Regions from separate parts of the Aminobacter sp. SR38 genome, predicted to be linked through region 1. Evidence: predicted binding sites of a transcription regulator. Region 1 holds the regulator's gene; the other holds the start of a gene.
The links. Region 1 encodes PhoB, which activates phosphate uptake and scavenging genes when phosphate is short. Its sites were predicted from a motif close to TGTCATNNANCTGTCAT; they were not measured.
Positions count from the first base shown of each region.

Region 1 (5,815 bases):
GCGATGACGAAACCTTGCAGCGCGCCTATCATCAGGCCAAGCGCAATACCAATGGCAAGTGCCAACGCCCAGATCCACGGATTACCAAGTTCGAGACCGACGGCTTTGACCAGGAAATGCACCTGGGCAAAGCCCATCACCATGCCGACCAGGCCTTCGGCCGACCCGACCGACAGGTCGATATTGCGCATGACGATAACCAGCACCATGCCGGTCGCCATAATCGCCACGGCAGACGCTTGCACCGACAGGTTCCACAGATTGCGGGCGGTTAGGAAGGTGCGGCTGTCGAATTCGAACGGGTTGACGCCAAGGCGCAAGCTCGAAATCACCTGCAGCCCGACCCAGATCAGGAGCAGCGCACCGACCATGCCGAGCATGCGCGTATCGATCTCGGTTGCCTTGAGAAAGCGTCCGACCGGGCTGAGTTCGGTCGTTCGCGCTCGGTCTGCCGGCGCGTTGGTTGTCGTGTCTGTCATTGTTACCTCCCGACCGGATAGCCGTCTAAGCGGCAGCCGGTGTGCGCATGATAGGGTCAATCCGCCATGTCATGAAGCGGGCGCTTTTGAAAAACGCCGCGGGCAAGCCGCGGCGTTTGACCGACCGGATCGAACCGATCTCAGTTGCAGGCTGCGACCGAACCGGCCGCCACGCCCTGGCAGACCACGTCCTTGCCAACCCAGCCGGCGTCGATGACGACGTTGAGGTTGTCCTTGGTGATCGGAACAGGCGTCAGGAAGACCGAGTTCAGCTCGAGGCCGCCAGGCGTCTTGAACTTGGTGACGTTGGCGATCTCTTCCATCTTCTTGCCATCGGCGAGCTGCGAGGCGATTTCGGCGGCGTTCTTGCCGAGCTCGCGCGCGTCCTTCCACACCGAGACGGTCTGAGTGCCGAGCGCGATGCGGTTCAGCGCGGCATGGTCGCCGTCTTGGCCCGACACCGGCACCGAACCGGCAAGGCCCTGTGCCTGAAGCGCTGCGATCGCGCCGCCGGCGGTGCCGTCGTTCGAAGCCACGACCGCGTCGATCTTGTTGTCGTTGGCGGTCAGGAACTGTTCCATGTTCTTCTGGGCATTGGCCGGCAGCCAGCCATCGGTATAGGCCTCGCCGACATTCTTGATCTTGCCGGCGTCGACGGCTTCCTTGAGCACTTCCATCTGCCCGGCGAACAGGAAGTCGGCGTTCGGATCTGCACCGCTGCCCTTGATGAAGACGTAGTTGCCTTCAGGCTTGGCGGCGAACACGCCCTTGGCCTGCATGCGGCCGACTTCCTTGTTGTCGAAGGTCAGGTAGAAGGCATCCTTGTTCTCGATCAGGCGGTCGTAGCCGACAACAGGAATGCCTTCGGCGACGGCCTTGTCGACAGCCGGTCCGATGGCCGAGGCGTCCTGAGCCAGGATGATCAGGGCGTTGGCGCCCTGGGAGATCAGGCTTTCGACGTCGGTCAGCTGCTTGGCCGGCGACGACTGCGCGTCAGCCGAGATGTACTTGTCGCCGGCGGCCTCGATGGCGGCCTTCATGGCGGCTTCGTCGGTCTTCCAGCGCTCTTCCTGGAAGTTCGACCAGGAGACGCCGATGACCTTGTCCTTTGCCGAAGCCACTGCCGTAAGCGACAGAGTCATGGCAACGCCCGCCAGGATGGCGGTGGTAAACTTTTTCATTATTTCCTCCCTGCGCCCAATGGGCGCGCCTACTTCGCGATAGCCCTTGGAGAAGCTCTTTTTTTTCGAGCCTCGAAAAAATACTGACTCAATGCCCGGCCACTGTCAACATGGTTTCGCGAGCGCTCCTTATTTTTTTCGGAGCCCGAAATAAATAGAGACATTTGGCGCTGGCTCTGTCACAATCACTTGGCGCGTAAGGGACTGCCGCTTAAGAAGGGCAGCGCTTCGCCGGGAGGAAGACGAGCACATGTCGGTCGGCATACGTCACGACGATCTGAGACGGCGCAACCGCGCCATGGTTATATCCGCGGTTCGCCGAGCCAGCCAGCCATCGCGCACCGAAATCGCCGCCACCACCGGCCTCAGCCATTCGACGATCTCGACGATTTCCTCCGATCTCATATCAGAAGGCATCCTTGCCGAGGCCAAGTTCAGCGAACCCGTCTCCATGAAACGGGGGCGGCCGCAGGTCGGGTTGATGCTCGATGCCGATGCTGCGTCTGTCGTTGCGGTCGTGCTCTCGCTCAACAGCCTGTCCGCCGCCATCATCGACTATGCCGGCAACACCGTGACCGAAGAGACCCGGCGGCTTGTCACGCAGCAGATGCCTGCCGAGGCGCTGGTCGACGAATGCGTCGGAATGGTCCGGCGCCTGATCGACAGCGCCGGCGCTTCGGGCGGCGCCGTCCTACGCATCGCCATCGCCGTCCAGGGCATCACCGACGCCGCCTCGCGCAAGCTGTTGTGGTCTCCGATCACCCGATACGACGACATCCCCTTCGCCGACCGGCTGGAGCAGGAGTTCGGCGTACCTGTTTCGGTTGAGAACGACTGCAACATGATCGCCGAGGCCCTCCGCTGGCGAGATCCGGTGCGTTATCGCGACGACTTCATCGCCATCCTGCTCTCGCACGGCATCGGCATGGGCCTCGTCATCAAGGGCGAGCTGTTCACCGGCACGCAGTCGTCGGGTGCCGAGTTCGGCCACATGATCCACCGCCCGGACGGCGCGCTTTGCCGTTGCGGCCGCCGCGGCTGCATCGAGGCCTATGCCGGCAACTACGCCATCTGGCGCAACGCAAGGGTTGGCGACGAGAATGCCGAGCCGCTGGCCGACCTGTCCGACGACGACATCAGGGCCGTGGCCGATGCGGCACGTGACCATGATGGCCCCGAACGCGAGGCCTTTCGCAAGGCCGGCGAAGCCATCGGCTTTGGACTCGGCTCGATGTTTGCGCTGTTCGACCCCGCCCCCCTCGCCTTCGTCGGCGTCGGCGCAACCGCCTTCGACATCATGGAGCCACATGTGCGCGCGGCCATCGCCAAGACGGCGGGCGGGCTGCACTCGAAGGCGATCTCCTTCGACACCGAACCCAACGAGGTTCCGCTCAAACGCGAGGGCGCGATGATGCGCGCGCTGCTTGCCATTGATCAGGAGATTTTTGCCGCAGGCACGGCTCCACGCCGTGCCGGTGCCGACGTCGCCTAGCTGAGCGGAAAAGAGCCCGAAGCGGCTCAGTCCTCGCGGATGGCGTAGCCGGCACCGCGAATGGTCCGGATCACGTCAGGCATGCGGCCGTTGTTGACCGCCTTGCGCAGGCGCCCGACATGCACGTCAACGGTGCGCTCGTCGATATAGATCGTCTCGCCCCAGACATTGTCGAGCAACTGGCTGCGCGAGAACACGCGGCCCGGGTGCCGCATCATGAATTCGAGCAAGCGGAATTCGGTCGGCCCGAGCTTGATCTCGCTCTTCTTGCGGTAGACGCGGTGCGACTCGCGGTCGAGCATGATGTCGCCGACCTTGAGCACCGAGGACAGCACCTCGGGTTTGGCCCGGCGCAGCAGCGCCTTGACGCGCGCCATGAATTCCGGCGTCGAGAACGGCTTGACCAGGTAGTCGTCGGCCCCGGTCGAAAGCCCGCGCACCCTGTCGCTTTCCTCGCCCCGCGCCGTCAGCATGATGATCGGCAGGCGTTCGGTGTCGGGACGCATCCTGAGCCGGCGGCACAGTTCTATACCCGACAGCGCCGGCACCATCCAGTCGAGCACCAGCAGGTCGGGCACGTTTTCCTGGAGCCGAATCTCGGCCTCGTCGCCACGCGTGACGACCTCGACCTGATAGCCTTCGGATTCGAGATTGTAGCGAAGCAGCACGCCCAGCGGCTCTTCGTCTTCGACGACCATGACCTTGGGAGCGATCATTGGCTATACCTTGTCCTTGCGCATGGCCGCTTGTGGACCATGCGCTGATTTAACCTATGCAGCGCCCCCGCGCCAAACGCATGCGGTTGCGGAAATGCTCAGGCCGGAACCGTCGTCGTGGTCTCGTCGACCTTGGGCCGGTTCAGCGGCAGCTGCGTACCCGTCACGACGAAATAGGCGTTCTCGGCGATGTTGGTGACATGGTCGCCGATGCGCTCGAGGTTCTTGGCGCAGAACAGCAGATGCGTGCAGGCCGTGATGTTGCGCGGATCTTCCATCATGTAGGTCAGGAGTTCGCGGAACACGGCGGTGTACTGGATGTCGATCTTCTGGTCGTCGGCGCGCAGATCCTTCAGGCCCTCGGCCTGACGCGCGACATAGAGATCGACGACGCCGCGAACCTGGCCAAGCACCAGCTGCGCCATCGCATCGATCGAATGCGAGAGATTGCGCGGGGTCGGCGACTGGCCGACGGCGCCGACGCGCTTGGCAATGTTCTTGGCGAGGTCGCCGATGCGCTCGAGGTCACCCGCCATGCGGATGGCACCGACCACGGCGCGCAGGTCCTGCGCCATCGGCTGGCGCTTGGCGATCAGAGTGATCGCCGAATTGTCGAGATCGCGCTGCTTGGCGTCCATGATCGTATCGTCGGCAACGACGTTTTGCGCCAGTGCCTGGTCGGACGTGAGAAGCGCGCGGATGGCGCCGGCCACCATTGCGCCGGAAAGATCGCCCATGTCGCGGATGAGCTGGTCGACGTGCTGAAGTTCTTCGTCGAAGGACCGGACTGTATGTTCGCCCATGATTTCTTCCTCGTATCGTGTGCCGCGACGAAACCCACTCAGCCGAAGCGGCCGGTGATGTAGTCCTGCGTCCGCTTGTCGTCGGGGTTGGTGAACATCTTGTCGGTCGGGCCTTCCTCGACGAGATAGCCGAGGTGGAACATCGCCGTGCGCTGCGACACGCGCGCCGCCTGCTGCATCGAGTGCGTGACGATGACGATCGTGTAGTTCTCGCGCAGTTCGTCGATCAGCTCCTCGACCTTGGCGGTGGCGATCGGGTCGAGCGCCGAACACGGCTCGTCCATCAGGATCACCTCGGGCGAAACGGCGATGGCGCGCGCGATGCACAGGCGCTGCTGCTGGCCGCCCGACAGGCCGGTGCCCGGCTCGTTGAGGCGGTCCTTGGCTTCGTTCCACAGAGCGGCCTTCTGCAGGCTCTTCTCGACGATCACGTCGAGCTCGGCCTTGTTCTTGGCGAGACCATGGATGCGCGGGCCGTAGGCGACGTTCTCGTAGATCGACTTCGGGAACGGGTTCGGCTTCTGGAACACCATGCCGACGCGGGCACGCAGCTCGACGACGTCGATCTTGGGATCGTAGATGTCTTCGCTGTCGAGGGTGATCTTGCCGCCGACGCGGGCTGCGTCGATGGTGTCGTTCATGCGATTGAGGCAGCGCAGGAAGGTCGACTTGCCGCAGCCCGACGGGCCGATCAGCGCCGTCACCTGATTCTGGCGAACGTCGAGATCGACGCCGAACAGCGCTTGCTTCTCGCCATAGTGCACGGTCACCTTGTCGCCGCGCATCTTGATGATTTCGTTCGTTCTGGCGTTCATCTCAGCATTCACCGCGTCGTCGAGGGATTTTTCGGTCATGATGTTCATAGCAGGATGCTCCTTGTCCATGCCCTACCAGCGGCGCTCGAAGCGGCGGCGCAGGACGATGGCGACGATGTTCATGGCCATGAGGAAGATGAGAAGAATGATGATGGCGCCCGACATGCGCTCGACAAAGGCGCGTTCGGCCTCGTTCGCCCACATGTAGATCTGCACCGGAAGTGCGGTTGCGGGATCGAACGGCGTCTTGGGATAGTCGGCGACGAAGGCGACCATGCCGATCAAGAGAAGCGGTGCTGTCTCGCCGAGCGCACGCGCCAGGCCGATGA
Region 1 is NZ_CP062112.1:3,789,561-3,795,375, reverse strand. Features, by position in the region: gene IG197_RS18610 (sugar ABC transporter permease) at 1-479, opposite strand, end outside; gene xylF (D-xylose ABC transporter substrate-binding protein) at 620-1,660, opposite strand; gene IG197_RS18600 (ROK family protein) at 1,911-3,152, shown strand; gene phoB (phosphate regulon transcriptional regulator PhoB) at 3,179-3,868, opposite strand; gene phoU (phosphate signaling complex protein PhoU) at 3,967-4,671, opposite strand; gene pstB (phosphate ABC transporter ATP-binding protein PstB) at 4,710-5,534, opposite strand; gene pstA (phosphate ABC transporter permease PstA) at 5,559-5,815, opposite strand, start outside.

Region 2 (5,815 bases), 1.7 Mb from region 1:
TGCACAACCCATGCTTGCGCGCTTGAGCAAAGGCGCTCACAGTTCCTTGGCCTCGATGGGAGGTTCTTTTCATCAACTGCGGGGGTAGTCATGATGCAGGCTTGGGGAGCTGATACGACCGAAGAGACATTCCAGAGCGCCGGGGGGCTGAACATCTTCCTCAGGTCGCGGCGACCGGAAGGCAAGGCGCGCGCCGTCGTCGTCATCTGCCACGGCGTCAATTCCCATGGCGGGCAGTATGGCTGGGCGCGGAGCATCTCGTGAAGCACGGCTTTGCCGTCTTCGCGCTCGACCTGCGCGGACGCGGCAAATCGGACGGCGAACGCTTCTTTGTCGAGACGGTCGACGACTATGTCAGCGATGTCGCCGGCGCGATCCGGATTGCCAAGTCGCGATATCCCGGCCTGCCGCTGTTCCTGCTCGGCCACAGCGCCGGCGGCGTGGTCTCGGCCACTTACACGCTCGAAAACCAGTCGGAGCTTGCCGGCTTCATCTGCGAGAGTTTTGCCTTCCAGGTGCCGGCGCCCGGATTCGCGCTCGCTGCGATCAAAGGGCTCAGCCACGTCGCCCCGCGCCTGCCGGTGCTTAAGCTCAAGAACGAGGATTTTTCCCGCGACCCGGATGCGGTGGCAGCTCTCAACAGCGACCCGCTGATCGCCCACGAGGTTCAGCCGGCGCTGACCGTCGCAGCGCTCGTCCGCGCCGACGAAAGGCTGCGTGAGGAGTTCCCCATGATCACCCTGCCGGTGCTGATCATGCACGGCACCTCCGACAAGGCCACCGTCTGCCATGGAAGCGAATACTTTTTCGAAACCGCCGGCTCCCGGGACAAGACGCTGAAGCTCTATGAGGGCCATTATCACGATCTGCTCAACGACATCGGCAAAGAGGACGCCATTGCCGACATGACCAGTTGGATCGACAAGCGCCTTTAGGCGCGCCAGCGCTGGGCGGCGTACAGATCGTCACCGGGATCGCGACGCTCGCCGCGATCCATTCATTCAGCTGCCGAGTGCCTCCCACCTGCGCAATTTCCGCCCAAGGCCGCCAAGCACCAGCAACTCGCAGAAGTGGTTCATGTCCTCGAACGAGCAGAACGCCGGCGGGTCGAGTTCGAGGATCGGCATCTTGCGCCTGATGTCGCCGGCCACTTCGCCCAGCATCTCCTGCCAGCGCGGCAAGGCGTCGTCGTCGAGCCAGTCGATGGCGTAGGCGAAGGTGATGTGGAACGGGTAGTCGTCATGATCGGGATGGCGGTAGCCGAGCAGGTCGGCGAGCACGTCGCGCCATTGGCGCATTGCCCTGCGGTCGCGTTCCCGGGCACCGTCAACCAGAAGGCCGGAGGGCCGCGCATGTGTCACCTCGACCTGGAACGGTTCCAAGACCGGCAGCGTCTCCAGCCGCGCGACCATGATCTCGGTCAACTCCTCGATCGACGCGTCGAGCGCCAGGCCATCCGGCCAGAATCCCGGCTTGCGACGGTACTCGATGACGCCCTGGAACAGTGTCATGTGCAGGCTGGTGATGGGAGTGAAGACGAAGTGCCTCGCCTCGGGCATGGCGAGGAATTTCTCGCGGGCCTCGACCAGACCTTCCAGCGTCGGCGAGCCCTTCGAGACATGGCAGACGATGGTGTTGCCGGGCTCAGGCAGGAAGCCACCAGCGCGTAGATAGCGCGTGCCGAGATGCGGCGGCTGGGTCGTGTTGCGTCCACTGGAATAAGCGATCAGTTCGGGCGAGAGAGCATCTGCGGGCATCGTTGCGGTCCATCGTTCGAGGTCCGCCTGCCCTAACGCCCCTCAGCGACCGCCGCATGACAACAAGGAGATACGAGACTGCGAGTTCACGAAGCCGCAGCCTGAAAAGCTGCCCTCACCATCGGGATCGTCGATGCGGGTGCTGCCGCCCCGACACCTCAGGCCATCGCCGGCGTGGCAGGCACGACATCCTGCACACCGGCGGCCTCTCGGCGGATCGCCCAGCCAGCCTGCGTCTTCGCTCAGATCGCCGCCGCGGCCTTGATGCCGGCGTTGGGGATATGGATGTCGATTTCCAGCGTCGAGGTGGTGGCGCCGCGATCCATGGTGATCTTGACGTCATCCTGGTTGACCTGGACGTGCTTGGCGATGACCGCGATGATCTCCTCGCGCAGCACGGCGACGAGATCGGGCTGGTTGCGGTTGTTGCGTTCATAGGCGAGCAGCACCTGCAGACGCTCGCGCGCCACCGGTGCACTACCGCCACGCTTGAAGAAGTCGAGCAGTTTCATGCCACTCTCCTTCCCAGAAGACGGTTAAGGAGACCTTTCTTCTCGACCGGCGTGACCATCGGCACGTCCTCGCCCTCAAGGCGCTTGGCAGCGTCGGCATAGGCGCGCGCAGCGGCATTGGTCGGCTCGTTCAGCGTCACTGGCGAGCCGACATTGGAGGCGCGCAACACGCCCTGGCTTTCCGGAATGATGCCGAGCAGCGGCACCGACAGGATTTCCAGCACGTCGTCGATCGACAGCATCTCACCGCGGGCCGCGCGGCCGGCATCGTAGCGGGTTACCAGCACGTGCTTGGTGACGCGCTCACCCTTCTCGGCCTTCAGCGTCTTGGAATCGAGCAGGCCGATGATGCGGTCGGAATCGCGGACGGAGCTGACTTCCGGGTTGGTGACGATGACGGCCTCGTCGGCGAAACGCATGGCAAGCTGGGCGCCGCGCTCGATGCCGGCCGGGCTGTCGCACAGCACGTAGTCGAACTTGTCCCGGAGCGCGTTGATGACACCGGCGACACCCTCCTCGGTCAGCGCGTCCTTGTCGCGCGTCTGCGAAGCCGGCAGCAGGAACAGCGATTCGACGCGCTTGTCGCGGATCAGCGCCTGCGCCAGCTTGGCCTGGCCCTGCGTGACATTGACGAGGTCGAAGACGACGCGGCGCTCGGCGCCCATCACCAGGTCGAGATTGCGCAGGCCGACGTCGAAGTCGATCAGCACCACCTTCTTGCCGGACTGGGCGAGCACGGCACCGAGGGCAGCCGTCGAGGTCGTCTTGCCGACCCCGCCCTTGCCAGATGTGACGACCACTACCTTGCCCATTTTGTTGTCTCCGTTGTCAATTGAGGGGCGCGACCTGGATGGCGTTGTCTTCCAGATGGACCTGGATCGCCTTGCCATGCATCGACGGCTCCATGTCCTCGGCGGTGCGGTACCAGCCGTCGACGGCCAAAAGCTCGGCCTCGTTGCGGCGGCAGAAGATGCGGGCGCTGCGGTCGCCCCAGGCGCCGGCAAAGGCGCGGCCGCGCAGCGTGCCATAGACGTGGATCGAGCCGCCGGCGAGGATCTCGGAACCGAAGCTTGCCGAGCCCATGACGATCACGTCGCCATGCGGATGGACGATCGACTGGCCGGAACGCACCGGCTGCTCGACGATCAGCGTGTTGGACGGTGACAGCGGCGCCTTGGCGGCCTCCTCGGCCTTCGCCAGCGCTTCGGCGTCGACCTGTTCTTCCTCGACCATCGTCTTCCTGGCGCCGGCCAGTTTCGGTGGCAGCTCGTCGCCGAGCGAATCGATATAGTCGGCCTCGATCGCATAGGTCCTGATTCCGCGCTCGGCGATCAGGGCCACCAGGGCGCCGATTTCGTCGGCCAACGGCTTCAGCGCATTGAGGTCCAGCACCACCGGCCGGCCCTTGAAAAAGCCGGGAGAATTCTCGATCCAGCGGTCGAGATCCTGCAGCCACTGGTCCAGCGGCGCCTCGGGCACAAGCGCGAAGGCAACAAACGAACGGGCGCGAAAGCGGATGGATTTGTTCTGCATCGGGGGCGCAAATCACCGGCGGGACTTCAGGGAGGTCGGGGTGTAGGCGATGGTGAACGAAACGTAAACTGCAATTCGCCTTACAGCCTGCAATACGCCCGATGTGTTTCTTTTGCGCGACGGCCTGCGGCCTCGGCAATGGGGCTGGCGCCACTCTCACCCGATGTCTGGTTCGCCCTTGAGGAAGCCTTCCAGACCCATCGCCAACGCATCGAAGACAGTCCGGTGACCTCTGGGCAAAGCTGATGGCAAATCTTGGCTATGAACAGTTCCTCGCCCATGGCAGCGACATGGGCGCCGGCGTTGTCGAGCGGCTTCGGGCAGATCATCCTCACCGGCTCCTTGGCATCCACATGGTCAATGTATTCTCCGGATATCCCGCTGCCTCCGACCTCGACGACGAGGAGCGCGCGTTTCTGGACATTGTCCCGCAGTGGCGGATGGCAGAAGGCGCCTATGCGATGCTGCACGCCACCAAGCCGCGCACCATAGCCGTCGCTCTCAACGACTCGCCGGCGGGGTTGGCAGCCTGGATTGCGGAAAAATTCCACGATTGGACGGACGACCGGAAGGTTTCGAACGATGTTCTCAGCACGATCCTGACCGTCTATTGGGTCACCGAAACGATCGGTTCGTCGCAGTGGCTCTGCCGCGAAGCCTTCGGCGACCTGGGGGCGATGTCGCCACCGCCCAGGAGTGGGGCTCCGGTGGCGGTCGCCATCTTTCCGCGCGACATCCTGCCTGCCCCGCAAAGCTGGGGTGAGCGCTGGTTCGACATCGACCAATGGACGGTGATGCCTTCAGGCGGGCATTTCCCGGCACTGGAGCAGCCTGAATTGCTGGCCGCCGACATCAGGGCGTTTGCCGCCCCCCTGTGAGGCGCGCCTGCGGGCCCGGCCGACAGAACCGGACGCGCTCGGGGGTGTTGACCGCACCTTTAGCACCTCTTGCGCAACGGTCCTGGCTCGATTGGCGGCGAACCAATGCCAACCCTGCCAACCTTGATTTCGCCGTCCAGCCAATTCGCGCACACGGCCAGCCCCTTCCCGCACCTTACGTAAGGGTAACTGGACAAACCGTCGAAAACATTGGCTTATCCTGACATCGGCAGCACGAGGGGGCGCGCGGCATGGGTACGGCGACACGCAGCAACGCAACGATCTACGGGCTCTTCGCCATCTGCGCGGTGCTGGCCATTCTGGGCAGCCTGATCGCGCCCGATGCCAGCTCGCCCTGGCGCTGGCTGCATTACCTCACCAAGCCGACGGCAACGCTGCTCCTGCTTGTCGCCGTGCTGCGCGGCATGGATTCGCGAACCTATGGCCTGCCGATCGCCATCGGCCTCGGCTTTGCCGCGGCGGGCGATTTCTTCCTGATGCTGCCAGGCGACTATTTCCTTGCCGGCCTCGTCTGCTTCCTGCTCACCCACTGCGCCTATATCTGGGCGCTGACCCGCGATTCGAAATTTGCAGGCAATATCGGCATCTTCGCGCTGTTTGCCGCGCTGGCCGCTGCCGTCTTCGCCGGGCTGTGGTCGTATTTGCCCTCGCCCATGCGCATTCCGGTTGCGATCTACGCGCTGGTGCTTGCCGCCATGGCCGCCCAGGCGCTATCGCGCGACCGCCAGCTTGCCGGCACGCCCGCGCAGAAAGCGGCACGCCTTGCAGCCCTCGGCGGCCTGTTCTTCATGGTCAGCGACACAGTGCTTGCTTATGGCCGCTTCCGCTGGAACATTCCCTACAATGCCATCTGGGTGCTCGGCACCTATTATGCAGCGCAGTATCTCTTCGCCCGTTCGACGGAAAACGATGCTGAAGCCTAACGACAGCCAGCCCGACCTCAGGGCAACCTTCGACACGCTGCGCGCCGCCTGGCTCGAGACGCGGCCGTCCTATGCCCAGCGCGTCGACGACCTCAAGCGCCTGCAGCGCGCTTTCGGCCAGCGCCTCGACGAGATGGTCGAGGCAATCAGCGCCGATTTCGGCCACCGCTCCCGCCATGAAAGCCTGCTCG
Region 2 is NZ_CP062112.1:5,445,940-5,451,754, reverse strand. Features, by position in the region: gene IG197_RS26705 (hypothetical protein) at 91-264, shown strand; gene IG197_RS26700 (alpha/beta hydrolase) at 261-935, shown strand; gene IG197_RS26695 (DUF1868 domain-containing protein) at 1,002-1,757, opposite strand; gene minE (cell division topological specificity factor MinE) at 2,000-2,269, opposite strand; gene minD (septum site-determining protein MinD) at 2,266-3,081, opposite strand; gene minC (septum site-determining protein MinC) at 3,098-3,802, opposite strand; gene IG197_RS26675 (alpha/beta fold hydrolase) at 4,048-4,680, shown strand; gene IG197_RS26670 (lysoplasmalogenase) at 4,932-5,624, shown strand; gene IG197_RS26665 (coniferyl aldehyde dehydrogenase) at 5,611-5,815, shown strand, end outside.
Region 2: a site for PhoB is predicted at 1,803-1,819, ahead of IG197_RS26695 (DUF1868 domain-containing protein). Genes of this name have one in related genera too.